Streptomyces collinus Tu 365: one gene and its partner. The protein of the gene in region 2 interacts with the protein of the main gene of each other region in a pairwise test. Links are inferred from orthologs where the notes say so. Each region holds a gene or a part of one and is shown on either strand. Other genes may lie near its edges. The genes, in order: dnaE and B446_RS20050.

The links.
Region 1: the proteins of B446_RS20050 (region 2) and dnaE interact in binary tests that used the Escherichia coli proteins (3 or more experiments, as listed by UniProt). The link is inferred for Streptomyces collinus Tu 365 from one-to-one orthologs.

What each region holds. Positions count from the first base shown.
Region 1 is NC_021985.1:2,508,229-2,524,276, forward strand. Bases 7,075-11,117 are described here. They hold dnaE (DNA polymerase III subunit alpha), read right to left. Parts: upstream 10,815-11,117; coding sequence 7,275-10,814; downstream 7,075-7,274. Other genes in these bases: B446_RS39610 (hypothetical protein), read left to right, coding at 7,075-7,174; B446_RS10780 (DUF2252 domain-containing protein), read left to right, coding at 11,063-11,117. Also shown: B446_RS10740 (hypothetical protein), read left to right, coding at 1-814; B446_RS10745 (LON peptidase substrate-binding domain-containing protein), read left to right, coding at 826-1,566; ybaK (Cys-tRNA(Pro) deacylase), read left to right, coding at 1,626-2,126; B446_RS10755 (hypothetical protein), read right to left, coding at 2,868-3,527; B446_RS10760 (ABC transporter permease), read right to left, coding at 3,562-4,383; B446_RS10765 (ABC transporter ATP-binding protein), read right to left, coding at 4,472-5,485; B446_RS10770 (NYN domain-containing protein), read right to left, coding at 5,546-6,772; more of B446_RS39610, read left to right, coding at 6,998-7,074; more of B446_RS10780, read left to right, coding at 11,118-12,388; B446_RS10785 (hypothetical protein), read left to right, coding at 12,457-13,143; B446_RS10790 (thioredoxin domain-containing protein), read left to right, coding at 13,210-14,028; B446_RS10795 (alkaline phosphatase D family protein), read left to right, coding at 14,119-15,789; B446_RS10800 (dienelactone hydrolase family protein), read right to left, coding at 15,832-16,048. UniProt on the Escherichia coli protein: DNA polymerase III is a complex, multichain enzyme responsible for most of the replicative synthesis in bacteria. This DNA polymerase also exhibits 3' to 5' exonuclease activity. The alpha chain is the DNA polymerase catalytic subunit.
Region 2 is NC_021985.1:4,607,272-4,622,164, forward strand. The notes cover bases 7,289-10,176. They hold B446_RS20050 (pyridoxal phosphate-dependent aminotransferase), read right to left. Parts: upstream 9,381-10,176; coding sequence 8,196-9,380; downstream 7,289-8,195. Other genes in these bases: clpB (ATP-dependent chaperone ClpB), read left to right, coding at 7,289-7,486; B446_RS20045 (YbjN domain-containing protein), read left to right, coding at 7,623-8,153. Also shown: B446_RS20010 (helix-turn-helix transcriptional regulator), read left to right, coding at 109-1,161; B446_RS20015 (helix-turn-helix transcriptional regulator), read right to left, coding at 1,280-2,248; B446_RS20020 (helix-turn-helix transcriptional regulator), read right to left, coding at 2,466-3,503; B446_RS20030 (hypothetical protein), read left to right, coding at 3,817-4,152; B446_RS20035 (pyridoxamine 5'-phosphate oxidase family protein), read right to left, coding at 4,332-4,745; more of clpB, read left to right, coding at 4,889-7,288; B446_RS20055 (DUF2617 family protein), read left to right, coding at 10,218-10,751; B446_RS20060 (polyamine aminopropyltransferase), read left to right, coding at 10,831-12,468; B446_RS20065 (SRPBCC family protein), read left to right, coding at 12,511-13,452; B446_RS20070 (YciI family protein), read right to left, coding at 13,504-13,917; B446_RS20075 (hypothetical protein), read left to right, coding at 13,981-14,769; pyrE (orotate phosphoribosyltransferase), read left to right, coding at 14,780-14,893. UniProt on the Escherichia coli protein: Shows aminotransferase activity with methionine and histidine as substrates, and to a lesser extent also with phenylalanine.

The DNA of each region.
Region 1 (16,048 bases), 2.1 Mb from region 2 along the record:
GCTCGCCTCCTTCGCCCGCTCGCGCCCCGAGTGGTTCGAGGAGTGGCGCGCGGACAGCCCGCACGACCCCGACGTGGCCCTCGTCGGCGCCCAGCTCGCGGTGGACCGGGCCTGGCCCTCGCCGGCCCGCGCCGAGCTGCTGCGCGAGGTCAGCCCGCTGATCACGGCCGCCGCCCGGGCCGACGACCGCGACCCGGTGCCGTGGCGGATCGCGCTGGACCACGCGCGCGGCTCCCGGGCCGGGCACCGGTACTTCGAGGAGCTGTGGGAGGCGGCGGTCCGGCGGGCCCCGCACCACTACGGGTGCCACGTGGCCGCCCTGCGCTACCTGGGCGCCTGCTGGCACGGCTCCCACTCGGCCTGCTTCGACTTCGCCGACCTGGCCGCGCAGGACGCCCCCGCCGGCTCCCTGGTGCAGGCGCTGCCGGCCCGCGCCGCCTTCGGCTACCTCGTCGACGGCTGCGGACCCGAGGTGCCGCGCGAGCGGCTGGAGGCGGCGGCCGACCGGGCCGTCGCGCTCTCCGGGCGCTTCCCGGCGGCCGTCCCCCGGCCCGCCGATTTCCGCAACAAGCTGCTCTACGTCCTGGTCCGGCTGGAACGCTGGGACGAGGCCCGCGCCCAGCTCCCCCTGATCGGCCCGTACGCCACCTCCTTCCCGTGGGACCGGTTCTCGGACGACCCTCTGGGCCACTTCCTGCGGCTGCGCGACGCGCTCCTCGCGGAGGCGCCCGGACCCGTGCTCGGCGAGCTCGTCGCGGCGCCTCCGCGACCGCGAACCGAGCACCGTCGCCGGGCCGCCGTCCACGACCATTAGGCTGGGGCGCCGTGACCATCGCCCGCCTGCCCCTCTTCCCGCTGAACTCGGCGCTGTTCCCCGGGCTCGTGCTGCCCCTGAACATCTTCGAGGAGCGGTATCGCGCCATGATGCGCGAACTGCTGAAGACCCCCGAGGACGAACCGCGCCGGTTCGCCGTCGTGGCGATCCGCGACGGCCACGAGGTGGCACCGGCCGCCCCCGGCATGCCGGACCAGACCGCGCGGCCCGAGCGCGGCCCGGCCGCCGGCTTCGGCCCCGACCCGCTGAAGTCCTTCCACGGGGTGGGCTGCATCGCGGACGCGGCGACCGTCCGGGAGCGCGCCGACGGCACCTTCGAGGTCCTGGCCACCGGCACCACGCGGGTGCGGCTGCTGTCCGTGGACGCCTCGGGCCCGTTCCTGACCGCCGAGCTGGAGGAGCTCACGGAGGACCCGGGCGAGGAGGCGGGCGCCCTGGCGGAGGGCGTGCTGCGCGCGTTCCGCCAGTACCAGAAGCGCCTCGCGGGCGCCCGCGAGCGCTCGCTCAGCACCGGCGCGGAGCTTCCGGACGACCCCTCGGTGGTGTCCTACCTGGTGGCGGCGGCGATGGTGCTGGACACCCCGACGAAGCAGCGGCTGCTGCAGGCGCCGGACACCGCCTCCCGGCTGCGCGACGAGCTGAAACTCCTTCGCTCCGAGACGTCCATCATCCGTAGTCTGCCGTCGCTGCCCGCGTTCGAGCTGACGCGGACGCCGACCAGCCAGAACTGAGCGCACGCGCGCGCCCGCACCGGGCGCGTGCTCCGAGCGAACCGAGGCCGACGCACCCGATGGCGAAGAAGTCCAAGAAGCAGCAGTCCGGCGGCACGCCCGCCACGGTGGCCCTGACGGCGGCGGGCGTGGCGTACACGGTCCACTCCTACGACCACGACCCCTCCCACCCGTCCTACGGGGAGGAGGCGGCCGAGGCGATGGGCGTCTCCCCCGACCGCGTCTTCAAGACCCTGGTGGCCGACGTGGACGGCACCCTGACCGTCGCGGTGGTGCCGGTCTCGGGCTCGCTGGACCTGAAGGCGCTGGCCGCCGCGGTGGGCGGCAAGCGGGCCACCATGGCCGACCCCACGCTCGCCGAACGCACCACCGGCTACGTGCGCGGCGGCATCTCCCCGCTGGGCCAGCGCAAGCGGCTCCCCACGGTCCTGGACGACTCGGCCACGGCCCACCCGACGATCTGCGTCTCGGCGGGACGCAGGGGCCTTGAGGTCGAACTGACACCCGCAGACCTGGCAAAACTGACCGCCGCCGTACTGGCCCCTGTGGGCCGTGGCTGAGCGGCCGGGGGCCGGAACGTCCGACCTGGGCACGGCGCCCGGCCGAGGCTGAGGCGCCGGCCAGGGGCAGGGCGTCGGCCGGGGCTGAGCCGCCCCGGGGCCGCGGCGGCCGACCTGGGCACGGCGCCCGGCCGAGGTTAGGGGCCGGGCAAGGGCAGGCGTAGGCCGGGGCTGAGCCGCCCCGGGGCCGGGGCGACCGACCGGGGCACGGCGCCCGACTCAGGCGCGGGGGCCGACCCCGGACGCGGGGGCCGACCCAGGCACGGGGGCCGACCGGGGGCAGGGCTGAGCGTCGGCCTCGGCCAAGGCTGAGGGCCCCCGGAGTGCGGCGGCCGACATGGGCAGCGGCGACCCGCCGAGACTCGGGGACCGGCCGGGGCGCGGGGCCGGCCAGGGCAGGCCGGCCGCGTCGGCCGGGGCCGAGCAGCGCGGGGCCGGGACGCCGACCTGGGCACGGTGCCCGGCCGGGGAACGGGGACCGACCGGGGCGCGGGGCCGGCCAGGGCAGGCCGGCCGCGTCGGCCAGGGCCGAGCAGCGCGGGGCCGGGACGCCGATCTGGGCACGGTGCCCGGCCGGGGACCGGGGACCGATCGAGGCGCGGGGGCCGACCGGGGCAGGGCGGGCGGCCGCGTCGGCCAGGGCTGAGCGGACACGGGGCGCAGCGCCGGCCCGAGCACGGCACCAACCAGAGCCCGGCGCCGGCAAGAGCGCGGCGCCGGACCGAGCGCTGTGCCGGCCGGTCAGCCGGCGTGGGGTGGCGTCTGGACGCCGGTGTAGGGGACCTCGGGGTCTCGGGGGCCGAACAGGGCGGTGAGTCCCAGATGGACCAGCAGCCCGGCCAGCGGCCAGGCGAGCAGCGCGCCCTTCGCGCCCAGCTTGAGCGGGGCGGAGAAGGTGACCCCCTTGCCGACCGCCCTCGCGTGGGCGATCACGTCGGACGTGGGGCCCAGCCACACGCCCAGACGCCACGCCAGCACGGCCCCGAGCAGACCGCCGAGCCCGAGCGCGACCACCAGCGGCACGCCCCCGCGCCGCCGCAGCAGGAACACCACGGCCGCGCTGACCGCGCCGAAGGCCAGGCTCAGCAGCGTGAACGTGCCGTCCACACCGATCGCCTGCTCGCCCTCGGTGTCCTTGAGGTAGACCACCCAGCTCTTGTCGACCTGGTCCCCGACCAACGGCACGTGCGGCGCCAGCCACCACCACAGCAGGCCCAGCAGCACCCCGCTCAGCGCCACGGCGAGCGTGATCAGGACGGCCTCGCGCACTTCTGTCTTCATACCGGGGCCGTCCTGTTCGTACGGGCCCGCGACCGGCGCCCCGGCGGGCGGCGGGGCCTGCCGGACCTGATGCGGGGAGTCGTCGTGCGGCGGCGGTGGCGGAGTCAGCGGTGCGGTCACCCTGACATCGTGCCAGGTCGTGCTGTGGGCCGCGTCACCGGACGGCGGCCCGGCGGTAGGCCCAGGTGGCGACGGCCAGCGAGACCACCCCGACACCCGCGCACACCGCCAGGTCGACGAGGACGACCGCCCAGTCGGGGTGTGCCCCGAAGGTCCGGGCGTACGCCTCCACACCGTAGGTCGACGGCAGCAGGTCCCGGGCCAGCCGGATCGGCTCCGGCATCCGGTCGGCCGGCAGCACGCCCAGCAGCAGCGCCGCCGACATGCCGAGCTGCCCGAGCAGCGTGGCCAGCTCGGGGCGCGGCGCCAGCAACCCGCAGGCGGCGCCGAGCCCGGAGAGGGCGGCTCCGGCGAGCGGGATCACGGCCAGCAGGATCCACAGGTTGGACAGCGGCAGCCCGAACAGCGCGCACCCGAAGACGGCCGTCACCAGGGTCCCCGGCACGGTGAAGGAGGCGTAGGCGGCAGCCGCGCCCAGCACCACCGCCGCGGGCGGCACGGGCAGCGTGGCGTAGTGGTCGAGGCCGCCGCTGGCCCGCAGCTGCCCGAAGTACTGCGACAGCAGGTTCAGCGCGACGTACGCGACGACGAGCACCGAGGAGCCCGCCACCACGGACTGCGCCTCGCCGCCGCTGTCGACGACACCGCGCATCATCACGGCGATGCCGACGGACTGGAAGGTCGCCACGAACAGCAGCGGGATGCGCGCCACCCGGGCGCGGGACAGCTGGGCCCGGTACACGGCCACCAGGGACGGCCACAGCCGCGCGGGCGGCCCGAGCTCGGCCGCGCGCCGGGCCGGTTCCGGCACCGTCCGGGCCCCGCCCGGCAGAATCTCCGCGGGTACGACACTCACGACGCCCTGCTCCTCTTCCCTACGGCGGCCCGGCCGCCGTCCCACAGGGACCATACGGGTGCGAAGTCCACCGCGCTCACGTCCGCCTTCACGCCTTCACCAGCCCCTGCCGCGCCGCCCCGCCCAGGGCCAGGTACACGTCCTCCAGGCTGGGTGTGGCGAGCGTGAAGTCGTCCAGGGCGGCGAACGCGGCTCCGCCGGTGACGGTGGCGACGGCGGCCCTGGCCTCCTCGGGGGCGAGCCGGAGCGTCCAGCGGCGCCCGGACTCCGCCGCCCGCTCGCGCAGCACGGCGACCTCCGGCACCTCCAGGGGTGCCCGCTCCCGCCAGACCAGCTCCACCCGCACCTCTCCGGCGACCTGTTCCTTCAGGCCGGCCGGGGTGTCGCAGGCGATGACCCGCCCCTGGTCCAGGACCGCCACCCGGTCGAGGACCGTCTCGGCCTCGATGACGTTGTGCGTGACCAGCAGCACGGTCGTGCCGTGCTCGGCCCGCCGCCGGTCCACGGCCGCCCACACCGCACGCCGGGCCACCGGGTCCATGCCGGTGGTCGGCTCGTCGAGGACCAGCAGTGGCCGCTCGCCGACGAGGGCGGCGGCGAAGCAGGCGAGGCGCCGCTGGCCGCCGGACAGCTTCTTCAGCGCCCGCCCGGCGAGCGGGGTGAGCCCCAGTTCCTCCAGTACGGCGTCCCGCTCGGCCCGCGCCCGCCGTACGTCCAGGCCGCGCAGGCGCCCGGTGGTCTCGGCGGCGAGGGCGACGGTCAGCTCGTCCAGGGCGGAGGACTCCTGCCCCAGGTAGGCGAGGAGCCGTGCGGCCCGCTCGGGGTGCCGGACGATGTCGTGCCCGAGGATCTCGACACTGCCGGTGTCCGGCCGCAGCAGGCCGGTGAGCTGCCTGACGAGGGTGGACTTGCCGGCGCCGTTCGGGCCGAGCAGCCCGAAGATCTCCCCGGACCGTACGTCCAGGTCCACGGCGTCGGTGGCCCGCACCTCGGGCGTGGCAGGCACCCCGCGCCGGCCCTTCACGGGCGGATAGGTCTTGCCGAGCCCGCGCACGCGTAGGACCTCGTCATGCCGAAGTGCCGGTGCCGCGCGCGTACTCACAAGGGACGAGACTACGGGGTCCGCGCCCTTTACTCGCCTTTGGGGGCGGCCACGCGGATCTCAGTCGGCGGCGGGCGCGTGCTGTTCCGCGGCCGCCGGCACGTCGACCTCACGCCAGAAGCCCGCCCGGATGGCGTAACGGTCGTGCTCGTCGATCTGGTCGTCCTTGTGGGCGAGCAGCCCGAAGCGGGCCGCGTACCGCAGCAGCTCGCCGTCGATGCGGTGCGGGATGCGCGGGTACATCGTGGACAGCCGCTGCACATGGGTCTGGTCGCCGAGCCGGGCCGTCCACCGGCGGGCGAAGACCTGTCCCACCTCGTAGGGGTCGCCGCCGACGGTGGTGATGTCCTCCTCCCGGTCGGCCCACCGCTGCTCGGCGGTGGTCAGCTGGGCCAGTGTGGGCATCGAGGCGATCTCGGGCGGTTCGGCGACGGTGCCCGGCCGGTCCACCCAGCCTTTGTCGGAGGACCAGCGCAGGGTCGCGGTGGTCGGGTGCTGCGCGGCGGCCTGCGGCGCCCCGGGGGCGCGCAGCGCGGCGAGGTCCTTGGGGGTGGGGACGCCCTTGGCGGCGGGGACCCGCTCCTGGACGCCGTTCTCCCGCCCGGCGGCCGGGGCGTGGCCGCCCTCCTCGGCGGGGTGGTCGCCCGCGGGTGCCGGGGCGGACTCGGGCAGGGGGGCGGAGAGGATCGCGGCGATCTCGGGCCGGGGCGCCGGCTGCGGGGCGCAGACGCCGGTCAGCTCCTTGGCGCGGACCGCCTGGGTGATCCAGGCCCGGTCCAGCACGCGCCGCTCGTCGGCCTCGGCGACCAGGTCCTCGGACTGGTTGTAGTCACCGTCGGCGGCCTGCACGGCCCACAGGTGGACGGCGACGCCGTGTTCCTTGGCGGCCATCATGCCGGGCAGCAGGTCGCCGTCGCCGGTGACGAGGACGACGTCCGAGCAGGCGCGGTTGCGGGCCAGTTCGGTCAGCTCGGCGTGCATGGCGGCGTCCACGCCCTTCTGCGCCCAGCGTCCGTCGCTGCGGGTGAGGGCGCCGAGGCGGACGGTGACGCGGGGCATGACACGCAGCCGGCGATGCTCCGGCTGGGGGACCCGGTCGGGGGCGCCGTCGAACCAGTAGATGCGCAGCAGCGGGCGCTCGGTCTCGGCCTCCGCGCGCTCGCGCAGCCCCTGGATCAGCGCCGCGTGGTCGACGGTGATGCGGGACCGGGAGGGCTCGCCGGCGAGGAGGCTGGCGGCGGCACCCAGCAGATATCCGGCGTCCACCAGGACGATGCAGCGGTCCACGCGACTCACCCTCTTCCCGGGAGGTTTTGCTTCGGACTTCCTTCGAGTCTGCCCGACCCCGCGGGGGTTAACGGCCCGAACTCGATCTTCGGCGTGGCGTTTGCGGCTCCCGCGCGCCCACCACCCCTGTCACACACGGTAATTATCCGACATGCGCGCGTTGTCGGCATATGTGAATCTGAAGCCGGCCCTGGCCCCTAGATCCCCTTCAGGAGGCAGATCACCATGGCCAAGAACAAGAACCGCAAGCAGTCCGGCCCCCAGAACCGCGCTCCGCAGAGCGAGCACGGCCAGGAGCGCGCGCAGCGACCGGCGGAGGACCACGAGTCCTCGATGGCGCACGTGCCGGGCAGCCCGTCGGATGTTGCTCGTAAGAAGCAGAAGAGCTTCGGCCACAACTAAAGAGGGCTCCGCCAAGGAGCTCCGCGCACCGGGCAGTTGCCGCCCGGGCACGCAGAAGGGGCGCATCCCTGCCGGGTGCGCCCCTTCTCGCCGCATCGGCTCAGCCGGCCAGGCAGGACGGGCCGAGCAGCACCTTCAGGTCGCCGAACAGTGCCGGGTCGGGCTTGACGCGGTGCCGGTCGAGGCGGAGCACGGTGGTCTTGCGGGGGCCCTGGAGCTTGATGCGGACCTCGCTGTCGCCCTTGTGGTGGCTGAGGATCTCGCCGAGGCGGCTGACCATGGGCGGGGTGACCCGGGTGGCCGGGATGGTGAGGATCACGGGCGCGTTGGTGCCGGCGTTGGAGAGGTCGGGGACCATGAGCTCCATGGCGACGAGCCGCGGCACGTCCTCCCGCTTGTCGAGGCGGCCCTTGACGAACACCACCGCGTCCTCGACGAGTTGGGTGGAGATGAGCTGGTAGGTCGCCGGGAAGAACATGCACTCGATGGAGCCGGCGAGGTCCTCGACGGTCGCGATCGCCCAGGCGTTGCCCTGCTTGGTCATCTTGCGCTGGAGACCGGAGATGATGCCGCCGATGGTGACGACCGCGCCGTCGGCGTGCTCGCCGCCGGTGAGCTGGGAGATGCCCGCGTCGGCCTTGTCGGCGAGGACGTGCTCCAGGCCGAAGAGCGGGTGGTCGGAGACGTAGAGACCGAGCATCTCCCGCTCCTGGGCGAGCAGATAGGTCTTGTCCCACTCGTCCGTGGTGAACTCCACGTCGAGTCCGAAGCCGGGCTCGCTGCCGGTGTCCTCGCCCATGCCGCCGAAGAGGTCGAACTGCCCCTCGGCCTCCTTGCGCTTGACCGCGACGACGTTGTCGATCATCGGCTCGTACTGGGCGGTGAGTCCCTTGCGGGTGTGGCCCATCTCGTCGAAGGCGCCGGCCTTGATCAGTGATTCCGTGGTGCGCTTGTTGCAGACGACGGCGTCGACCTTGTCGAGGTAGTCGGGGAAGGAGGCGTACTTCCCCTTGGCCTTGCGGCACTTGATGATCGACTCGACGACGTTGGTGCCGACGTTGCGCACGGCGGAGAGGCCGAAGAGGATCACGTCGTCGCCCTGGGCGGCGAAGTTGGACTCGGACTCGTTCACGTTCGGCGGGAGCACCTTGATGCCCATGCGGCGGCACTCGTTGAGGTAGACCGCGGACTTGTCCTTGTCGTCCTTGACGGAGGTCAGCAGGGCGGCCATGTACTCGGCGGGGTAGTTCGCCTTGAGGTAGGCGGTCCAGTAGGAGACCAGGCCGTACGCGGCGGAGTGCGCCTTGTTGAACGCGTAGCCGGCGAACGGGACCAGCACGTCCCACAGGGCCTGGATGGCCTCGTCGCTGTATCCCTTCTTGCGCGCGCCCGCCTGGAAGAGCACGAAGTTCTTCGCCAGTTCCTCGGGCTTCTTCTTGCCCATCACGCGGCGCAGGATGTCGGCCTCGCCGAGCGAGTAGCCCGCGATGATCTGGGCGGCCTTCTGCACCTGCTCCTGGTAGACGATCAGGCCGTAGGTGACGGCGAGGACCTCTTCCAGGGGCTCCGCCAGCTCCTTGTGGATCGGGGTGATCTCCTGGAGCTTGTTCTTGCGCAGCGCGTAGTTGGTGTGCGAGTCCATGCCCATCGGGCCCGGACGGTAGAGCGCGGAGACGGCGGAGATGTCCTCGAAGTTGTCGGGCTTCATCAGCCGCAGCAGCGAGCGCATGGGGCCGCCGTCGAACTGGAAGACGCCGAGGGTGTCGCCGCGCTGGAGGAGCTCGAAGGTCTTGGGGTCGTCGAGCGGCAGGGACAGCAGGTCGATGTCGAGGCCCTTGTTGGCCTTCACCATCTTGACCGCGTCGTCCATGATCGTGAGGTTGCGCAGGCCCAGGAAGTCCATCTTCAGCAGGCCGAGCGACTCGCAGCTCGGATAGTCCCACTGGGTGATGGTCACGCCGTCGGTGTGCCTGACCCAGACCGGGACGTGCTCGGTGATGGTCTCGCTGGACATGATCACGCCGGCGGCGTGCACGCCCATCTGGCGGACCAGGCCCTCCACGCCCTTGGCGGTGTCGATGACCTTCTTCACGTCCGGCTCGTTCTCGTACATCCCGCGGATCTCGCCCGCCTCGCCGTAGCGCGGGTGCGAGGGGTCGGTGATGCCGTTGAGGTCGATGCCCTTGCCGAGGACGTCGGCGGGCATCGCCTTGGTGAGCCGGTCGCCCATGGCGTACGGGTAGCCCAGGACGCGCGCGGAGTCCTTGATCGCGTTCTTGGCCTTGATCTTGCCGTAGGTGCCGATCATGGCGACCTTGTCGGCGCCGTACTTCTCGGTCACGTAGCGGATCACCTCGACGCGCCGGCGCTCGTCGAAGTCGATGTCGACATCGGGCATGGAGACGCGCTCGGGGTTGAGGAAGCGCTCGAAGATCAGGCCGTGCGGGATCGGGTCCAGGTCGGTGATGCCCATGGCGTAGGCGACGATCGAGCCGGCCGCGGAGCCTCGGCCGGGGCCGACCGCGATGCCGTTGTTCTTGGCCCACATGATGAAGTCGGCGACCACGAGGAAGTAACCCGGGAACCCCATCTGGATGATGACGTCCATCTCGTAGTCGGCCTGCTTCTGCCGGTCCTCGGGGATGCCGCCCGGGAAGCGGCGCTCCATGCCGCGGCGGACCTCCTCCTTGAACCAGGTCACCTCGGTGTAGCCGTCGGGGATGTCGAACTTCGGCATGAGGTTCTTGGCCTCGAACATGCCGGTGGTGTCGACCATCTCGGCCACCAGGAGCGTGTTGGCGCAGCCCTCCTGCCAGGCGTCCGAGGAGTCGATGGCGTACATCTCGTCCGTGGACTTCAGGTAGTAGCCGGTGCCGTCGAACTTGAAGCGGTCCGGGTCGGAGAGGTTCTTGCCGGTCTGGATGCACAGCAGGGCGTCGTGGGCGCCCGCCTCGTGCGCGTACGTGTAGTGCGAGTCGTTGGTGACCAGCGGCGGGATGCCGAGCTTCCTGCCGATCTCCAGCAAGCCGTCGCGGACCCGGCGCTCGATCTCGATGCCGTGGTCCATCAGCTCCAGGAAGTACCGGTCCTTGCCGAAGATGTCCTGGTAGTCGGCGGCCGCCTTGAGGGCCTCGTCGAAGTGGCCGAGGCGGAGCCGGGTCTGCACCTCGCCGGAGGGACAGCCGGTGGAGGCGACGATGCCCTCGGACCACTGGGAGATGGTCTCCTTGTCCATCCGGGGCCACTTCTGCAGCCAGCCCTCGGCGTAGGCGTCGGAGGAGAGCCGGAAGAGGTTGTGCAGTCCGGTACGGTTCACCGCCCACATCGTCTTGTGGGTGTAACCGCCGGAACCGGAGATGTCGTCCCGCTTCTGGTGGGGCTGGCCCCAGAGGATCTTGCGCTTGTTGCGCCGGGACTCGGGGGCGACGTACGCCTCGATCCCGATGATCGGGGTGACTCCGGCCTTCTTCGCGCTGTGGAAGAAGTCGTACGCCCCGTGGAGGTTGCCGTGGTCGGACATGGCGATGTGCGTCATGCCCATCTCGTTGCAGGCCTCGAACATGTCCTTGAGCCGCGCGGCACCGTCCAGCAGCGAGTACTGGGTGTGGACGTGCAGGTGCGTGAAGGGCGGCTTCGACACGGTTTCGGCCTCCAAGGAAAACGGGCGGCGACGATCTTCCGACCGGCTGCGGACCGACTGCGGACAGTCTGGGGGACAGCGTCGAAGTCTATGCCCCGGCACTGACACACGCGGGCCTCGTCCCCGTACCTTCATGCGGGAACCGGGCACTCCCGCGTGGCGTCGCCCGTTGGAGACGGCGGAAGCGCTGTCGTACCCGTACACCTACGTTCATGCACCACCCGTCCTGTACCAGGAGGCACCCCGCGATGTCGGTCCCCCAGCTCAACGACGAGCAGCGCGGCGAGGAGATCCTCGCCGTCTTCGACACCGCCTTCGGCCGGCTCCTCGCCGCCGACCCGGCCGCGTTCCGGGTGAAGTTCCGGAAGATGGCCGCCTCGGCCTTCGCGTTCTACCGGGGGACGGCCGCGCTCTTCTACCACGACGTCGACGCCGAGAAGCGCGGCGGGCCCTACCTGGACGACCGCACCTCGCGCGTGTGGATCCACGGCGACCTGCACGCCGAGAACTTCGGCACCTACATGGACTCCAACGGGCGCCTGGTCTTCAACGTCAACGACTTCGACGAGGCCTACGTCGGCCCCTTCACCTGGGACCTCAAGCGCTTCTCGGCCTCCGTCGCGCTGATCGGCTACGCGAAGGCGCTCAGTGACGAGCAGATCACCGAGCTGGTGACGATCTACGCGGCCGCCTACCGCGAGCGGATCCACGCCCTCGCCACGGGCGCCAAGAGCGACGAGGTCCCGCCGTTCACCCTGGACACGGCCGACGGCCCGCTGCTGGGCGCCCTGCGCGCCGCCCGCTCGCTGACCCGCTTCGAGCTGCTGGACTCGATGACCGAGATCCGCGACTTCGAGCGCCGCTTCGCCCCGGGCGGCGGCTCCATCGAGCTGGACGCGGCGACCCGCTACAAGGTGCTGGCCGCCTTCGACGGCTACCTGGAGACGCTCCCGGACGCCTCGCTGGCCCGCCCCGACTCCTACCGGGTGAAGGACGTCGTGGGCCGCCGGGGCATCGGCATCGGGTCGGCCGGCCTGCCCTCGTACAACATCCTCCTGGAGGGCTCCAGCGACGCCCTGGAGAACGATGTCGTGATCTACATCAAGCAGGCCCAGACCCCGGCCGTCTCCCGGCACATCACGGACCCGGCGATCGCCGGGTACTTCCAGCACGAGGGGCACCGCACGGTGATCTCCCAGCGCGCCCTCCAGGCGCACGCCGACCCGTGGCTGGGGTGGACCGAGCTGGACGGCGCGGGCCAGCTGGTCGCCGAGGTCTCGCCGTACGCCGTCGACCTGGACTGGAACGACATCGACGACCCGGAGGAGATCGCGGCCGTCGTCGCCGACCTGGGCCGGGCCACGGCCACGATGCACGCGGCGGCGGACGACACCTCCGGCGAGTCGCTGGTGCCGTTCTCCACCGAGCGGGCCATCGACGCGGCCCTCGCCGCCGACGAGGAGGGCTTCGGTCCCCTGCTGGTGGACTTCGCGCACCGCTACGGCGCACGCGCGCGTGCCGACCACCAGATCTTCGTCGACCTGTTCCGCAACGGCCGGATCCCGGGGCTGTAACCTCCGCCCTTTCACAGGCACCCTTTAGGGGTCCCTTACCCGCGCACGTGACAGACTCTTCTCTCGCTATGGACATATCCGGGACCCACCTCAGAGCCGTGCGCGCGGCGCTGTTCACGGCCGTGGCCGTGACGCTCAGCACCGCGTCGCACGTCCTGCTGTCGCGGGCCCCGCTGCCGGTGGCGACCGTGGCCGCGGTCGCCGCCGGGGTGTTCCTGACCGCGTACGCGCTGGCGGGCCGCGAGCGCGGTTTCGGCCGCATCGCGGCGCTGCTGGTCCCGCTGGAGCTGGCCGCCGACACCGTGTTCACCACCGGCCAGCACGCCTGCTACGGCAGGGCGGGCGGTCCGGTCGCCGGACCGCTGCGCGCCTTCGGCTTCGACGTGCTGTGCCAGGGCGGTGCCGTCGGCGCCCCGCTGGCCCAGGTCACCGGCGGCCACGGCGGCCCGGACGAACTGCTCGCGCACGCCGAGCCGGCCGCCGCCTGGCTGCTGCTCGCCGCGCACGTGGGCGTGGGCCTGCTGGCCGCCGCCTGGCTGCGCCGGGGCGAGCGCGCCCTGGTACAGCTGCTGCGCGCGGTCACCGCCACCACCTTCCGGCCGCTGTCGCTCGCGGTGGCGGCCGCCCGGTCCGTGCGGCTCTCGCCGGTCCGCCGGCTGCCGAACCCCTCGCCCCGGCCGGCCACCGCCCTCGACCGGCTCCTGGTGCACTCCCTGGGACGGCGTGGACCGCCGTGCTTCTCGGCTCTCGGCTGAGCACGACAAGTCCCCCACACGTATCCCGCGTACGGCATGTGCGCGTCCCATCTGGAGATCACCACCATGAGCAAGCGGAACACCCAGTCGGCGAAGACGGCGGCCCGGGAGCGGCTGCGCCAGGAGCGCGAGCGGCAGGCCAAGCGCGACAAGGCGAGGCGGCAGCTGATCGTGGCCGGTTCGGTCGTGGCCGTGCTGGCCGCGGCCGGCGGCATCGGCTACGCGGTCGTGCAGATGAACAAGCCCGGCCACTGGGACGGCCTGAAGGACGCCTCCGTCGTCGCCCCGGCCAACACCACGGGCACGAAGGGCACCACCGTCGTCCTCGGCAAGGACAGCGCCAAGAAGACCCTGAAGGTCTACGAGGACCCGCGCTGCCCGGTGTGCGCCCAGTTCGAGCAGACGGTCGACTCGACGGTGAAGAAGGACCTGGACGACGGCAAGTTCAAGATCCAGTATATCGGTGCCACCTTCATCGACAACCACGACAACGGCGAGGGCTCCAAGAACGCGCTGAGCGCCCTCGGCGCGGCGCTCGACGTCAGCCCCGAGGCGTTCCTCGAGTACAAGACGGCGCTGTACTCCGCCAAGTGGCACCCGGACGAGCAGGCCGACAAGTTCAAGGACGACAGCTACCTCGTCAAGGTCGCCGACACCGTCCCCGCGCTCAAGGGCAACGCCAAGTTCCAGGACGCGGTCAAGAAGGGCACCTACGACGCCTGGGCGATGGCCATGTCGAAGACCTTCGACGACAACAAGGACGGGGTGAGCGGCACCCCGAGCTTCGTGATGGACGGCAAGAAGCTGACCGCCGACAGCCAGGGCAACCCGCCCATGTCGGTGGCCGACTTCGACCGGGTGGTGGACGCGGCCCTCAAGGGCTGACCCCGCTCGGTGACGAGCCCGGTGTGAAGAGTGGGCGAACTTCCGAAGTTCGCCTACTCTCGCGCATACCGATCAGTAACCTGATCGGTCGTGACCAGTCGATACAGATCTTCCGAGGCCCACCAGGCCCTCAACTCCCTCTCCCCTCGCCGCCGTACGGTCGTCAAGGCCGCGGCGGCGACGGCTGTGCTGGCCGGCCCGCTCGCCGCCACCCTCCCGGCGCGCGCGGCCGACCAGGCCCCCGCCTTCCTGCACGGTGTCGCCTCCGGCGACCCGCTGCCCGACGGTGTCCTGCTGTGGACCCGGGTGACCCCCGTCCCCGAGGCCCTGCCCGGCTCCGGCGTCGGCCCGGACACCGAGGTGAGCTGGACCGTCGCCCGGGACAAGGCGTTCACCAGCATCGTCGCCAAGGGCTCCACCACGGCGACGGCCGCAACCGACCACACCGTCAAAGCGGACATCCGCGGCCTGGCACCGGCCACGGACTACTGGTTCCGGTTCTCGGCGGGCGGCACCGACTCCCCGGCGGCGCGCACCCGCACCGCGCCGGCCGCGGACGCCGCCGTCGCCGGTCTGCGCTTCGGCGTGGTCTCCTGCGCCAACTGGGAGGCGGGCTACTTCTCCGCCTACCGCCACCTCGCGGCCCGCAACGACCTGGACGCGTGGCTGCACCTGGGCGACTACATCTACGAGTACAAGTCGGGCGAGTACGCGGCCCGCGGCACCGTGGTCCGTCCGCACTCCCCCGCGAACGAGATCCTCACCCTCGCCGACTACCGGATCCGGCACGCGAAGTACAAGACCGACCCCGACCTCCAGGCGCTGCACGTGAAGGCGCCGGTCATCGCGATATGGGACGACCACGAGTTCGCCGACAACGCCTGGTCGGGCGGCGCGGTCAACCACACCGAGGGCGCCGAGGGCACCTGGACCGCCCGGCAGGCCGCTGCCAAGCAGGCCTACTTCGAGTGGATGCCGGTCCGCCCCGCCATCGCCGGCACCACCTACCGCCGGCTGCGCTTCGGCAAGCTCGCCGACCTCTCCCTGCTGGACCTGCGCTCCTTCCGCTCCCAGCAGGCCTCGACGGCCAGCGGCTCGGTGGACGACCCGAACCGTACGATCACCGGCCGTGCCCAGCTCGACTGGCTGAAGGCGAACCTGTCGGCCTCCGACACCAGGTGGCGGCTGGTCGGCAACTCGGTGATGATCTCGCCGTTCTCCTTCGGCTCGCTCTCCGCCGACCTGTTCAAGCCGCTCGCCAAACTGCTCGGGCTGCCGCAGGAGGGCATCGCCGCCAACACCGACCAGTGGGACGGCTACACCGACGACCGCCGCGAGCTGCTCGACCACCTGCGCTCCAACGCCATCGGCAACACCGTCTTCCTGACCGGTGACATCCACATGGCGTGGGCCAACGACGTGCCGGTGGACGCGGGCACCTACCCGCTGTCGGCCTCGGCGGCCACCGAGTTCGTGGTCACCTCGGTGACCTCCGACAACCTCGACGACATCGTGAAGGTGCCCGAGGGCACCGTCTCGGCGGTCGCCGCTCCGGTCATCAAGGCCGCCAACCGGCACGTCCACTGGGTGGACACCGACCGCCACGGCTACGGCGTCCTGGACATCACCGCGGACCGCACGCAGATGGACTACTACGTCCTGTCCGACCGCACGAACGCGAACGCCACCTCCGCCTGGGTCCGCTCCTACCGCACCCGCAGCGGCACGCAGAAGATCGAGCGCACCTACGACCCGGTGTGACCGCCCTCCGCAGGCCCGTGACCGCCTTCTAGCGGCCGCCTCCTAGAGGCTGTCGAGGAAGCCGAGCGCCACCCGCCAGGTGGCCTCGGCCGCCTCCTCGTCGTAGTCGGGCAGCGCGGGGTCGGTGTAGAGGTGGCCGGCCCCGGGGTACCGGTAGACCTCGACGTCCGCGCCCGCCCGGCCCATCTGCAGGTACCAGGCGCTCAGCCAGTCGTCCGTCTCGAACGGGTCGGGCTCCGCCACGTGCAGCTGCACCGGC
Region 2 (14,893 bases):
ACCCCCCGATTCCGGTGCCCTCGGCGGACGGAGCCGTGTTGCGGACCCGGTCCCGGCCGCGCATAGTTGCGCTGCGGAAGTGGCAGCAAACCGGGGGTGGAATGGGCGATGGCCGGGCGTGGGGCGGAGCAGCATCCACACGGTGCCGACCGGCTGTGCGACGCCGGGGACCGCGTGTACTCCCGGGCCGTACGCCGGGGACGGGTGCCGCGCGCGGACGCGGAGCGGGTGCCCTGCCTGCTGGAGCTGGCCCTGCTGCACCCGGACCCGGACGACATGGACTGGCTGGTGCCGACCTCCCCGCAGGAGGTCATGACCCGGCTGCTGCGCGGGGTCTACGACGAGGTCAGGGAGAGCCAGCGGCGGGTGGGCTCGGCGGTCGGCGCCTTCGAGTGGTACGCCGGTCTCGGCCGCCAGCTCCAGGCGCTCTCGGCGCCGGGTGAGGGCACCGCCATCCGCGTGCTGGACGGGCTCTCCCGTATCCAGGCCGCGATGGACGAGGCCACCGAGGCGTGCGCGAGCGAGGTGCTCACGGTGCAGCCCGGCGGCATCCGGCGCGAGGCCGAGCTGACCGAGGGACTGCACCGGGCGCTGACGCTGCGCGGCCGGGGCGTGCGCATGCGCGACCTGTACACCCACGTGGCCCGGCACGGGCAGGGTCTGCTCAACTATCTGGAGCTGATGGGGGACACGGTCGAGGCCCGCACCCTGGACGAGGTCATCGACCGGCTGATCCTGTTCGACCGCACGGTCGCCTTCATCCCCGCCAACGCCGAGCGCACGATGGCCCTGGAGCTGCGTCACCCGGCGCTGGTGGAGTACCTGGTGACCGTCTTCGAGCGGTTGTGGCGGCTCGCGCTGCCGCTGACCGCGCCCCTGCCCGACACCGGCATCGAGGGCATCTCGCACCGCGAGCGGTCCATCGCGGCCCTGCTCGCGGAGGGCCACCAGGACGCGGTGATCGCCGAGCGGCTCGGCATCAGCGTCCGCACCTGCCGAGCCCACATCGCCCGCCTCTCCGACACCCTCGGCGCGGCCAGCCGCACCCAACTCGGCGTCCGCATCGCCCAGGTGGGCCTGGACGGCCCCCCGCGCCCCGGCTCCCCGGCGGCCCCGCCCGCCCTCAGGATCCCCGACCAGGAGGCCCCTGGCGTCCGCTGAGGCGGCCGTACGGCCGGACGGCGGGGGAGGCGCACAGCCGGGCAGGCGGGCAGCCGGGGAGCCGCACAGACGGGCCCGGCCGGGCCGTCACGGCCGGACCGGTCACGCCGGTGCGCCGTCAGTGCGCCGACCCCGTGTGCTTCAGGATGCCCGACTCACCGATCAGGTAGCCGAGTTGGGCGCGGCTCTCGCTGCCCAGGGTGGCGGCGAGCTTGGCGATGTGCAGGCGGGCGGTGCGTACGTTCATCCCGAGGCGGTCGGCGATGGCGGTGTCGGTGTGGCCCTCCACGAGGAGGGCCGCGATGGCCCGCTGGCGGGGCGTGACGCCGTCCAGGGACGGCTGCCGGACGGCGCGCGGGTGCAGCGGGGTCGCCAGGTGCCAGAGGCGGTCGAAGACGGTCACGAGGTAGTCGACGAGGGCGGGCAGCCGGATCTCCAGGGCGAGGGTGCGGTCCTTGTTCGCTGGGAGGAAGGCGACCGCGCGGTCGAAGACGAGGAGCCGCTCGGTGACCTCGTTCAGGGTGCGTGCCTCGACGTCGCCCCGCAGCCGCTCGTAGCGCGCCTGCACGGTGGGCGCGTGCCGCAGGGTGTGCTGGTAGAGGGTGCGGATCCGGGCGCCGCGGTCGAGCAGGGCCTGGTCGCGGTCGAGGGCGAGCGCGAACAGGCTGGGGGATGTGCGGGTGTGCGTGGGGTGCGAATGGATCGCCAGGAGCTCCTCGCGGGCGTCCGCCATGACCTGGGAGATGGCCTGGTTGATCCGCTCCAGGCCGCTGTGCATCCGGATGGTCGCGGGACCGCCGGCGGGCCCGGCGGGCGGCTCCTGGGTGCGCAGCAGCGGCGCGAAGGTCTCGGTCAGGCGTGCCTCGCGGCGCCGCTCGTCGGCGACGCGCTCCGCCGAGCCGCGCAGCAGCTCGTGCAGGGCGACGGCGGCGGCCACCGGTTCCAGCCTGCCGGGGTCGTCGACGTTCGGCTGCAGCAGACCGAACCGCAGCAGGCAGGGGGCGGACCCGGCCTGCTTGTCGGTGACGTGGCCCGCGCGCAGGGCCTGTGCGTACAGCTCCGATCCTGCCGGACACAGCTCTTCCATGCCGTGCTCCGGATGCGGCGCCGGGGTCACTGCCGGGCTCCCTCCTGCTCGGTGGTGCGGGGTCGGGGCGGGGGTGGGGTGTGCCGTGGGGTGTACCGCGGGGCCGTCGCACGGGATGCCGCGCGGTGGTCCGGGGCCGCCGGGGCCGCCCGTCCGGCACGGCCGGCGCCGGACGGCGTGGCCGGGTGCCGGGCGGCACCGGGTGGCGGGCCCGCGCTCAGGGCCGGTCGGTGTGCCCCGGCGCGGCCATGTCCTGTTCGAGGAGCCCGGACTGGGCGATGAGGTAGCCGAGCTGGGCCCGGCTGCCGCTGCCGAGCGCCTGGGCGAGCTTGGCGATATGGGCGCGGCAGGTGCGCACGTTCATGCCGAGGCGGCGGGCTATGGCCTCGTCGACATGGCCCTCGACCAGGAGTTTGGCGATGGAGTGCTGGACGCCGGTGATGCCGTCCCGTGCGGGCTCGTAGGGCACCTCCTCGCGCAGCGGGGTGGCGCGGCGCCAGAGGTGCTCGAACACCTTGATCAGGTATTTGACGAGGCCGGGGTGGCGCAGTTCGAGGGCGACCTGCTGGTCGTCCTGGGCCGGGACGAAGGCGACGGTCGCGTCGCAGATGATGAGCCGCCCGATCAGCTCCTCCAGTGTGCGTATCTCGACCTTGCCGCGGGACATGACGTCCACGTACGCCATGGTGCCCAGGCTGTGCCGGACGGTGTGCTGGTACAGGGTCCGCATGCTCACCCCGCGCTCCATGAGCGGCCGGTCCCGTTCGAGGGCCTGCTTGAGGATCTGCTCGCTGCGCCCGCCGCCCGGCTGGACGGTCAGGACCTCGTGCCGGCACTCGGCCGTGGCGAGGTTGAGTGCCGCGTTGATCCTGTCGGCGCCTTCGAGCACGGTGATGGCGTGCGTGGGGGCGGGGGCCAGGGCGCTGAGCGCCATGAATGGCTCGAAGGATTCGGTCAGTTCGATGGAGAACCGGCGGCGGTCCAGGATCTCCCGTTCGAGCGGGTGCAGCCGCTGGGCGAGCGCGACGGCCGGGGGAACCGGCCGCAGCCACTTCTCGTCGTCAGGATCCGGGTGCAGCAGAGCGAACTCGAGGAGGCAGGGGGCGTCCTCGATCTCGGCGCGGGCGATCCGGCCGGTGCTCAACGCGCTGGCGTAGAGCTGTGTCCCCTCCTCGCAGAGATCGGTTATCGCGTGCTGATGTGTCCCTTTTGAGTCATTTTTCGGCAAATCTCCACCCCCCAGGGTCCTGAACATGCAGGAACATGATGCATCGCCCCTGTGGCATTGACGTGCCTGAATGAGCCATCGTCTTCGTGGCACGGGGGAAGGAAACTCGTTGAGTGAGGACGAAGCCGACTATGTACAAGAGAATGCTTCGATCGGCGCTTGCCGTTGCCTTCTCTGCGGCCGTGGTCTTCGGTGCTGGGGCGGGGACGGCGCAGGCGATCGGCGTGACCAAGCTGGACACCGGCTGGGGCGCCAGTAAGCCGACGGGAGTCGTCGTCGCCACGCCGACGGACACCGGTTGGGGGCAGAGCGCAAACCTCCACGGGTCGGGGCGGCCGGCATGACCACCCCTCCCGACGACCGGTCCTTCCGTCGTGAGATGGCCACCGCGTACCGCTCGGGCTGGCACTTCATCGACCTGGTCACCGCGATCCCCCACAGCGGTGACTCGTTGATGGTGACCGTGTTCGGCGAGCCGGTCGTCGTCACCCGCGACGACGAGGAGGACGTGCGGGCGTACCGGTGCCTGCGCAAGCCCCGTGGGGCGCCGCAGCCGGTACGGTGCGCCGTCCGGTACGGCATGATCTTCGTGAATCTGGACCAACGGGACCACCGGCTGGCAGAACCGGAAGTCCCGGACGTAAGGACCATTTCGGCCACCCCCCGCAGTGCCTGACGCGATTCCCCCGTCGTAAAAGATCGCTCAGGTGCTTCCCCCCGCAGCGGCGTCACCGTGACCTGAACACGGTGACGCCGCTGCAGTTTGTGGCGACATTTCGGTGTGTGGGAGCGCTGTCACGGTGGCCGAAACCAACCGGTTGACCGCCCCGTCCCGGTCTTCGTCCGGTTCCGCCCTCACCCGTGCCCGAGCGCCCGCTCCAGCTCGATCTCGATCACCACCCGGGAGGGGTTCTCCCGGGGCTGCCGCAGGTACCGCTCGGCGTAGCGCCGCTCGGCCTCGGCCACCCGCTCCGGGTCGTCGCTCACCCGGGCCCGGCCCTCCAGCGTGGCCCAGCGCCGGCCGTCCACCTGGCACACCGCGACCCGCCCGCCCTCGGGGCCGGCCGCGAGGACGTGGGCCACCTTCGCGCTCGTCCTGCTGGTGATCACCCTGGCCAGCCCGGCCTCGGGGTCGTACGTCACCCCCACCGGCACCACGTGCGGGCTGCCGTCGCGGCGCAGGGTCGTCAGGGTGCACAGGTGCCGCTCCCGCCAGAAGGCGAGATAGGGCTCGTCCGGGGAATTCGGGTCCTGGGAGTGCTTGGCCATGGTTCCGAAACGTAGTCGCAGGAAGCTGCGATCCCCACCTTGAGTGGAATAGACTCAACTTTGCGTATGCTGATCAAGGCAGCAGCAGTGGGAGACGAGGGAGACACGGCCACCGGGCCGACGCCGAGGAGGAGAACCGACACGTGGACGCCGAGCTGACCAACAGGAGCCGGGACGCGATCAACGCCGCCGGCAACCGAGCCCTGGCCGGGGGACACCCGGACCTCACACCCGCCCACCTGCTCCTCGCCCTGCTCGCGGGGCAGGACAACGAGAACATCACCGACCTGCTCGCCGCCGTGGAGGCCGACCAGGCTGCCGTGCGCTCCGGCGCCGAGCGCGTGCTCGCCGGGCTGCCCAGCGTGACCGGGTCCACCGTCGCGCCCCCGCAGCCCAACCGCGAACTGCTCGCCGTGATCGCGGACGCCACCGAACGGGCCGCCGAACTCGGTGACGAGTACCTGTCCACCGAGCACCTGCTCATCGGCATCGCCGCCAAGGGCGGGGCGGCCGGCGAGGTGCTCACGGCGCAGGGCGCCGACGCCAGGAAGCTGCAAGAGGCCTTTCGCAAGGCCAGGGGAGGACGCCGCGTGACCACCGCCGATCCCGAGGGCCAGTACAAGGCCCTGGAGAAGTTCGGCACCGACTTCACCGCCGCCGCCCGCGAGGGCCGCCTCGACCCGGTCATCGGCCGGGACCAGGAGATCCGGCGGGTCGTGCAGGTGCTGAGCCGCCGTACCAAGAACAACCCCGTCCTCATCGGTGAGCCGGGCGTCGGCAAGACCGCCGTGGTCGAGGGCCTCGCCCAGCGGATCGTCAAGGGCGACGTGCCCGAGTCGCTGCGCGACAAGCGGCTGGTCGCGCTCGACCTCGGCGCGATGGTCGCCGGCGCGAAGTACCGCGGCGAGTTCGAGGAGCGGCTGAAGGCCGTGCTCGCCGAGATCAAGGACTCCGACGGGCAGATCATCACCTTCATCGACGAGCTGCACACCGTCGTGGGCGCCGGGGCCGGCGGCGACTCCGCCATGGACGCGGGCAACATGCTCAAGCCGATGCTGGCCCGCGGTGAGCTGCGCATGGTCGGCGCGACCACGCTGGACGAGTACCGCGAGCGGATCGAGAAGGACCCCGCCCTGGAGCGCCGCTTCCAGCAGGTGCTGGTCGCCGAGCCGAGCGTCGAGGACACCATCGCGATCCTGCGCGGTCTGAAGGGCCGCTACGAGGCCCACCACAAGGTGCAGATCGCGGACAGCGCGCTGGTGGCCGCCGCGACCCTGTCCGACCGGTACATCACCTCGCGCTTCCTGCCCGACAAGGCCATCGACCTGGTGGACGAGTCGGCCTCCCGGCTGCGCATGGAGATCGACTCCTCGCCGGTCGAGATCGACGAGCTCCAGCGCTCCGTCGACCGGCTGAAGATGGAGGAGCTGGCGATCGCCAAGGAGACCGACCCGGCCTCCCGCGAACGCCTGGACAAGCTGCGCCGCGACCTCGCCGACAAGGAGGAGGAGCTGCGCGGCCTGACCGCCCGCTGGGAGAAGGAGAAGGAGTCCCTCAACCGGGTCGGTGAGCTGAAGGAGCGCCTGGACGACCTGCGCGGCCAGGCCGAGCGCGCCCAGCGCGACGGCGACTTCGACACCGCCGCCAAGCTGCTGTACGGCGAGATCCCGCAGCTGGAGAAGGAGCTGGAGGCCGCCTCCGAGGCGGAGGAGGAGGTCGCCCGGGACACCATGGTCAAGGAGGAGGTCGGCTCCGACGACATCGCCGACGTCGTCGCCGCCTGGACCGGCATCCCGGCCGGCCGCCTGATGGAGGGCGAGACGCAGAAGCTGCTGCGCATGGAGGACGAGCTGGGCCGGCGGCTCATCGGCCAGGGCGAGGCGGTGCGCGCGGTGAGCGACGCCGTACGGCGCTCACGGGCCGGCATCGCCGACCCCGACCGCCCGACCGGGTCCTTCCTCTTCCTCGGCCCGACCGGCGTCGGCAAGACCGAACTCGCCAAGGCTCTCGCCGACTTCCTGTTCGACGACGAGCGGGCCATGGTCCGCATCGACATGTCCGAGTACGGCGAGAAGCACAGCGTGGCCCGGCTGGTCGGCGCGCCTCCCGGCTACGTCGGCTACGAGGAGGGCGGCCAGCTCACCGAGGCGGTCCGCCGGCGGCCGTACAGCGTGGTGCTGCTGGACGAGGTCGAGAAGGCCCACCCGGAGGTCTTCGACGTCCTGCTCCAGGTGCTGGACGACGGCCGGCTCACCGACGGCCAGGGCCGCACGGTCGACTTCCGCAACACCATCCTGGTGCTCACCTCCAACCTGGGCAGCCAGTACCTGGTCGACCCGGTCTCCAGCGAGGCGGAGAAGCGGGAGCAGGTCCTGGAGGTCGTACGGGCCTCTTTCAAGCCGGAATTCCTGAACCGGCTCGACGACCTCGTGGTCTTCTCCGCGCTCACCAAGCCCGAGCTGGAGCGGATCGCGAAGCTCCAGATCGACCGGCTGGCCAGGCGGCTGGCCGAGCGGCGCCTCACGCTGGACATCACCCCCGAGGCGCTCGCCTGGCTCGCCGAGGAGGGGATGGACCCGGCCTACGGCGCCCGTCCGCTGCGCCGTCTGGTGCAGACCTCGATCGGCGACCGGCTCGCCAAGGAGATCCTGTCCGGCGAGATCAAGGACGGCGACACGGTCCGGGTGGACCGCTTCGACCAGGGGCTGCTGGTCGGCCCGGCGACGGGCAAGACCCTCTAGCCGGGGTACGCGGACCCGGTGGCGCCCCGGCGGCCGTGAACCCGTGTCAGCCCTCGGCTGACACGGGGTGGCCGGGGCTTGCCACCCCCCTCCCCCTCTGGGGGAGGATGGCGGAATCCGCATGAAGGGAAAAACAGTGAGCATCGACCCGTCCTCGATCCCGAACTTCGGGGGCCAGCCCGAACCGCAGCCGCAGGGACCGGCCGGCCCCGTCGTCCCGGATCAGGACCTCGTGAAGCAGCTCCTCGACCAGATGGAGCTGAAGTACGTCGTCGACGAGGAGGGTGACCTCGCGGCTCCGTGGGAGCAGTTCCGCACGTACTTCATGTTCCGCGGGGAGGACGAGCAGGCGGTCTTCTCGGTGCGGACGTTCTACGACCGGCCGCACAAGATCGACGAGAAGGCCCAGCTGCTCGAGTCCATCGACGACTGGAACCGCCGCACCCTGTGGCCCAAGGTGTACACCCACACCCACGACGACGGCACGGTCCGCCTCATCGGCGAGGCCCAGATGCTGATCGGCACCGGCGTCGACCTGAACCACTTCGTCTCGTCCACGGTCAGCTGGGTGCGGGCCGCGATCGAGTTCGACAAGTGGCTGGTCGAGCAGCTCGGTCTCGAGCAGGAGGTCAACGACTCCGAGGAGCCCGAGGACGACGGGGAGTAACCGGGTCCGGTCAGGTCTGGGGGCACCGCCCCCAGCCCCTGATCACAGCCGCCGCAGCCGCTCGGCGGCCTCCCGGAGCACCTCCTCGCGCTTGCAGAACGCGAACCGCACGAACGGCGACCCCGCCTCCCGGTCGTCGTAGAACACCGCGTTGGGGACGGCCACCACACCGGCCCGCTCCGGCAGGGCGCGGCAGAAGGCGAGGCCGTCCTTCTCGCCGAGCGGGCGGATGTCGGTCGTGATGAAGTAGGTGCCCGCCGGCCGGAAGACCTCGAACCCGGCCCCGGTCAGCCCCTCGGCGAGGATGTCCCGGCGGACCCGCATGCCCTCGCGGAACCCCTCGAAGTAGGAGTCCGGCAGGGTCAGTGCCTCGGCCACCGCGTACTGGAAGGGGCCCGACGCGACGTACGTCAGGAACTGTTTGGCGGAGCGGACGGCGGTCACCAGTCCGGGTGCGGCCGTCACCCAGCCGACCTTCCATCCGGTGAACGAGAACGTCTTGCCCGCGGAGCCGATCGTCACCGTCCGCTCCCGCATCCCGGGGAACGTGGCCAGCGGCAGGTGCTCCGCCTCGTCGAAGACCAGGTGCTCGTAGACCTCGTCCGTCACCACCAGCAGATCGCGCTCCACCGCCAGCGCGGCGACGGCGGCGAGTTCGGCGCGGGTGAGGACCGTGCCGGTCGGGTTGTGCGGGGTGTTGAGCAGCAGCAGCCGGGTGCGGTCCGTGACGGCCGCGCGCAGCTCGTCGAGGTCCAGCCGGAAACGGCCGCCGTCCGGCCGCAGCGTCACCGGCACCCGCCGGCCGCCCGCCATCGCGATGCTCGCGGCGTAGGAGTCGTAGTACGGCTCCAGGGCCACCACCTCGTCCCCGGGCTCCAGGAGCGCCAGCAGCGAGGCCGCGATCGCCTCCGTGGCGCCGGCGGTGACCAGCACCTCGGTGTCGGGGTCGTACGCCAGGCCGTAGCGGCGCAGCTGGTGCGCGGCGACGGCGGTGCGCAGCTCGGGGACGCCCGGGCCCGGCGGGTACTGGTTGCCGCGCCCGTCCCGCAGCGCGCGCACGGCCGCCTCCCGCACCTCCTCGGGACCGTCGGTGTCGGGGAAGCCCTGCCCCAGGTTGATCGACCCGGTCGCCACGGCGAGGGCGGACATCTCGGCGAAGATCGTCGTCCCGAACTCGGCGAGCCGGCGGTTCAGGAACGGACGCGCGGTGGAGGTCATGCGGGTCATCCTCCGCCCAACCGCCGGAGTTTCTCAACAGGCGCAGGGGTGCCGTACGACCCTGTCTCGCTGCCGCAGGCGGACGTCCTGGAGCTGTCCGCGGACCCGGCGACGGTCGCCGGCACCCGGCGGTACGGGTGACGGCTTCACCGGCCGAGGCCGTCGGGTGCGGACCCTCTGAAGTTCCTCAACTCTGCTTTCGGTGTTCCGGCGGCCGGGCATCCCCCGTTCACCGCGGCCCACGGGGGGCCGGACACCGGGGGACGAAAGAAGGTGGCGCCATGGGCGTCGTGTTCGTGGTGGTGATGGCGGCGGTCATCTGCTTCGGGGTCGTCGTGTCCGCGAAGAGCAGGTCGCGGCGCGGACGGCGGGCGGGCCGGTCGGCTTCGTACGGCGCGGGTGGGAGCGGTGGGAGCTGGTGGGCCGGGGACAGCGGTTCGTCCTCGTCCGGCGGGCATCACTCGGGAGGTCACCACTCCGGGGGCCACCACTCGTGCGGGGGGCACTCGTCCTGCGGGGGTCACTCGTCCTGCGGTGGCTCCTCGTGCGGCGGTGGCTCGTCCTGCGGTGGAGGCGGGTGCGGGGGCGGCAACTGACGGGGCGTCGGGGGAGACGGCCGGCACCGCGTAGTTGAACAGTTGAGCTGTGGGGCCCTCTGAGGGATGGAAACCCCACGAAGTTGGGTAAAAACGCTGTGTTGGCGCCTCTGTTCATGATTCCCTCTAAACCACCTACGCAGCCCCATCGGACGTCCCGCAGACTCCCCTCACCGGCCGGGCCGGCCGGGCTGACCGGGCTGACATGGCCGATCTCCCCCTCTTCTTTGCGTGTTAGCGGAGCCGATCCATGCTCACGACCCTGAACACCTCCTACACCGATACGCGGGCCGCCGACCTCGCCTGGGCCCTCGGACGCGAGCCGCTGCCCGCACTGGCCACCCTCGACCTGGAACTGACCGGCGCGAAACTGCAGTTGAGGCTGCTCGGCGCGTCCCACCAGGTACTGCTCCAGGAGGAACGGGGCGACTGTTCGGAGACGGTCGCCTGCATCCCCGGCTCCAGCACCCCGCTGCCGCTGGGCGTCGCCAAGCGGGTCGGGGACTGGGAGTACGAGTTCGCCGCGCGCGTCGAGGTGCTCACGCCGGGCTCGTTCGCGGGCCGGGCCCAGGAACTGCTCGCCCTCGTCTCCGAACACCCGCACGGCCTCGCCGGGGTCTTCCCCGGCAGCCCGCACGCCTTCACCGCCATGCTGGCCCAGCGGCACGAGGGCCAGGTGCACTGGCGCACCTGGCACGCCTACCCGCAGGACGGGCAGCTGGTGGCGACCCGGACCCGGGTCGGGGCGCGGGTGCCCGGACCTCGTCACGTTAGGACGACATAAACCGCCCGTACGCCGACTGCCGCGAGATCCACACGTGTGGGTGACGAAGCGTACCGGCGATGTGACGTAACGTCGCAGAGTGATCGAACCGCAGGCCCCCGCGCGCCCGGCCGCCCCGCCCTGGCCGGGTCCCGCACGGCTGCCCGTCCGGCCCGGCACCGGGCGGTTCCTGGTCCTCGCCTGCGTCTTCGTCTGCGCGGCCTGCGGACTCGTCTACGAACTGGAACTCGTCGCCTTCGCCTCGTACCTGATCGGCGACTCGGTCACCCAGGCCTCCGTCGTGCTCTCCGTGATGGTCTTCGCGATGGGCATCGGCTCGCTCGCCGCCAAGCGGCTGCGCTGGCACGCGGCCGCCGGCTTCGGGGCGATCGAGATCGTCCTCGCGCTGGTCGGCGGGTGCAGCGCGATGGCGCTCTACGCCGTCTTCGCCTGGACCGGCGGCTGGGGCGGGGTCTGGGCCGAAGGACCGCGCTGCCTGCTGGTCGCCTTCTCGCTCGCCATCGGCCTGCTCGTCGGCGCCGAGGTGCCGCTGCTGATGGAACTGATCCAGCGGATCCGCCGGCAGGACGCGGGCGGCGCGGTCGCCGACCTGTTCGCCGCGGACTACGTCGGCGCCCTCGTCGGCGGGCTGGCCTTCCCGTTCCTGCTCCTGCCGTTCCTGGGCCAGCTCACGGGCGCGCTGCTCACCGGCTCGGTTAACGTCGTGGCCGGCGGCGCCCTGGTCCTCGGCCTGTTCCGGCGCGACCTGACCCGGCGCGCCCGCTGGACCCTGCTCCTCGTCGGCCTCACCGTCCTCGGCGTCCTCGCCGCCGCCGCCGCCCTCGCCGACGAGTTCGAACGGGCGGCCCGCCACGCGGTGTACGGCAAGGACGTCCGCGTCGCCGTGCAGACCGGCGTCCAGGAGGTCGTCCTCGCCGGCGGCACCCGGGGCCGCCCCCTCGACCTCTTCCTCGACGGCCGGCTGCGGGTGGGCGGCCGCGACGAGCGCCGCTACCACGAGGCACTGGTCCGGCCCGCGACGACCGGGCCGCACGCCCGGGTGCTGATCCTCGGCGGCGGCGACGGCCTGGCCGCCCGCGAGGTGCTGCGCCGGCCGGGCGTGCGCCGCGTCGACGTCGTCGAACTCGACGCCGGACTGGTCCGCCTGGCCCGCACCGACCCCGGCCTGTCCGCCCTCAACGGCCACGTCTACGACGACCCCCGCGTCCACGTCACCACCGCCGACGCGCTCACCTGGCTGCGGGCGGCGCCACCGGTCGGGTACGACGTGGTGATCGCGGACCTGCCCGACCCCGGTATCACGGCCAGCACCAAGCTGTACTCGCAGGAGTTCTACGGCCTGGCGCGCCGCGTCCTCGCCGCCGACGGCCGCCTGGTGGTGCACGCCGGACCCGTCGCCGCCCGCCCCCGCGTCTTCTGGACGGTGGCCGCGACCCTGCGCGCGTCCGGTTTCGGGTCCTCCCCCTACCGGGTGCTCGGCCGCGACCCCGGCTTCCCGGCCGGCCCCGACCGCTCGGCCGGGGCGCCCCGGGCCCCGCACGACTGGGGCTTCCTGCTGGCCGCCCCGGGCGGCACGGCACCGCCGCTGCGCCTGGACCCGCGCGGGCCCCGGCCGCACACCCTGACCCCGCGCGAGCTGGCGGCCGACGCATCGGCGGCACGGCGTACGCGGATCGGGGGGCTGCCGGCGTCGACGCTCGTGCATCCGCGGTACTGAAGGGGGGTACGTTCCGGTCACTCCTGGGTAGGCTCAGCCGACATGGAGCACCAGGTCTTCGTCCCGGTTCCGGCCGACCGGCTCAGAGAAGCCCTCGCCGACCCCGCCCGGGTGGCGCGTGCGGTCCCCGGGCTCCAGCAGGACGCCGGGGCCGAACCCGTGACCGGGCGGCTGAAGTTGCGCGTCGGCGGCCATTCCGTCACCTACCGCGGCGCCGTGCGGATCACGCCCCGCGCGGACGGCACGTACGCCGTCGACGGCGAGGCCGCCGAGGCCCGCGGCACCGGCACGGTCAAACTCGCCCTCACGCTGCGCCTCACGGACGGCGGTGACGGCGGTGACGGGGGTGACGGGGGTGACGGCACCACCGTCACGGTCGAGGGCACGGCCGACGCGGACGGACGCATCGCGGAACTGCCCGCGGACGCGGTCCACTCGGCGGTCACCCGCCTGCTGAGCCGCTTCCTGGAGGACCTGCCCGAGAGACGGCCGGACGAGGACGCCCCCGATGGCGAGGCGGCCGAGGAGGCCGAGGCGGACCCCGACAGCCGGGCGGCCCCCGAGAACCAGGCGGCGGCCCCCGAGAACAGCCAGGCGGCCGGCCGGGCCGACTCGGAGCCCGAGCCCGAACCGCGGACCGGCACCGACCCCGGGACCGACGGCGACTCCGGCCGGAGCTCCGTCTTCGACACCGACGTGCCCCCGCCCTCCCTGGACCGCGAGGCGGACCCGGACAGCGACCGCGGGTCCGGCTTCGACGCCACGGGCGAGCCGCCCGCCGAGGCCGCGCACGCGCGCCGCACGATGATCGGCCGCAGCGCGGAGGAGGTCGACCACGCGCCGCCGCGCGGCCGCTACGCCCCGGTCCCGGCCCCGCAGGCCGTCGCCGGGAAGGCGGCCCTGCGCTGGGCGGCGCCCGCCGCCGCGCTGGCCGTCGCCTCGGCCATCGTGCTGGGCCGCGCCCTGCGCCGACGCCACCCCTAGGGCCCGGCCGGCCCCTGGCCCCCGGGCCGCTGCCCGCCAGGCTCGCTCGGCCTAAGCCCCGGCTCCCGGCCCACCGGGCTCACCCGGTGCGTTCCCGGGCGGTTCACCCATGCCGAACCAGTCGTGGACCGGCCGTACCTCGACCGCCACGACGTGGAAGTCCAGGACCCGTTCGGCGATGGCACGGGCCCGCTCCGGGCTCGCGCACTCGATCACGTAGTAGGCGGTGAGCTGGTGGGTCGCCTCCGTGAACGGCCCGTCCGCGGCGGTGTGCGGCCCCCGCGCCTGCCACCGGAGGGTCGTGGTGTCCCCCGGCAGGACGAGCCCGGCTCCGTTCAGCATCTCGCCGGTGTCCGCCAGGTCCCGGTGGAGCGCTTCATGTCTGCGGAACACCTCGGCGCGCTGCTCGGCGGTCATCGCCTCGGTCGCCGCCGGGTCCGCGTACATCAGCACCATGTACTTCATGACGAGATCCTGGCACCGCCCGGCCGGCGGACGCCCTCTTGATCGCCCCAGTAGGGTCGACACGTGAGTAACGAAGACATCACGCTGACCGCGGGCGACGCGGAAGTGAGCGTGCGGCCCGGCAACGGCGGCCGTATCGGTGGGCTCCGGATCGGCGGCGTGGAGCTGCTGCGCCAGGGCGAGCGCTACGGCTGCTTCCCGATGGTGCCCTGGTGCGGCCGGATCAAGGAGGGCCGCTTCATGGACGGCGCCACCGTGCGCCAGATGCCCCTCAACTCCCCGCCGCACGCCATCCACGGCACCGCGCGCGACGGCGACTGGCACACCGCCCGCACCTCGGCCGACGAGGCCGTCATCACCCACGACCTGGCCGACCCCTGGCCGCACCGCGGCCGGGTCACGCACGTCGTCGCGCTGGCCGAGGACAGCCTGACGCTGACCATGTCCGTGGAGGCGTACGACGACTCCTTCCCGGCGCAGATCGGCTGGCACCCCTGGTTCAACCGCAGCCTCGGCGGCGAGGACGTGCGGCTCGACTTCAAGCCGGCCTGGCAGGAGGAGCGGGGCGCCGACCACCTGCCCACCGGCAACCGCCTCGACCCGCGGCCCGGCCCCTGGGACGACTGCTTCGGCATGCCCGGCGGCGTGGACGTCACCCTCACCTGGCCGGGGCAGCTCGAACTCCGGGTCACCAGCCGGGAGGAGTGGGTGGTCGTCTACGACGAGCAGGCCGAGGCCGTCTGCGTGGAGCCGCAGACCGGACCGCCCAACGGACTGAACACCCTCCCGCGCCTGGTCACACCGCTGGAGCCGCTGGAGGCGTCGACCACCTGGAGCTGGCGGCGCCTCTAAGCTGTGCCCCATGACGGACGTACGCGGCGCGCTGCTGCAGCAGATCAAGGACAAGGCCGTGGTGCACGGCAAGGTGACCCTGTCGTCGGGCAAGGAAGCCGACTACTACATCGACCTGCGCCGG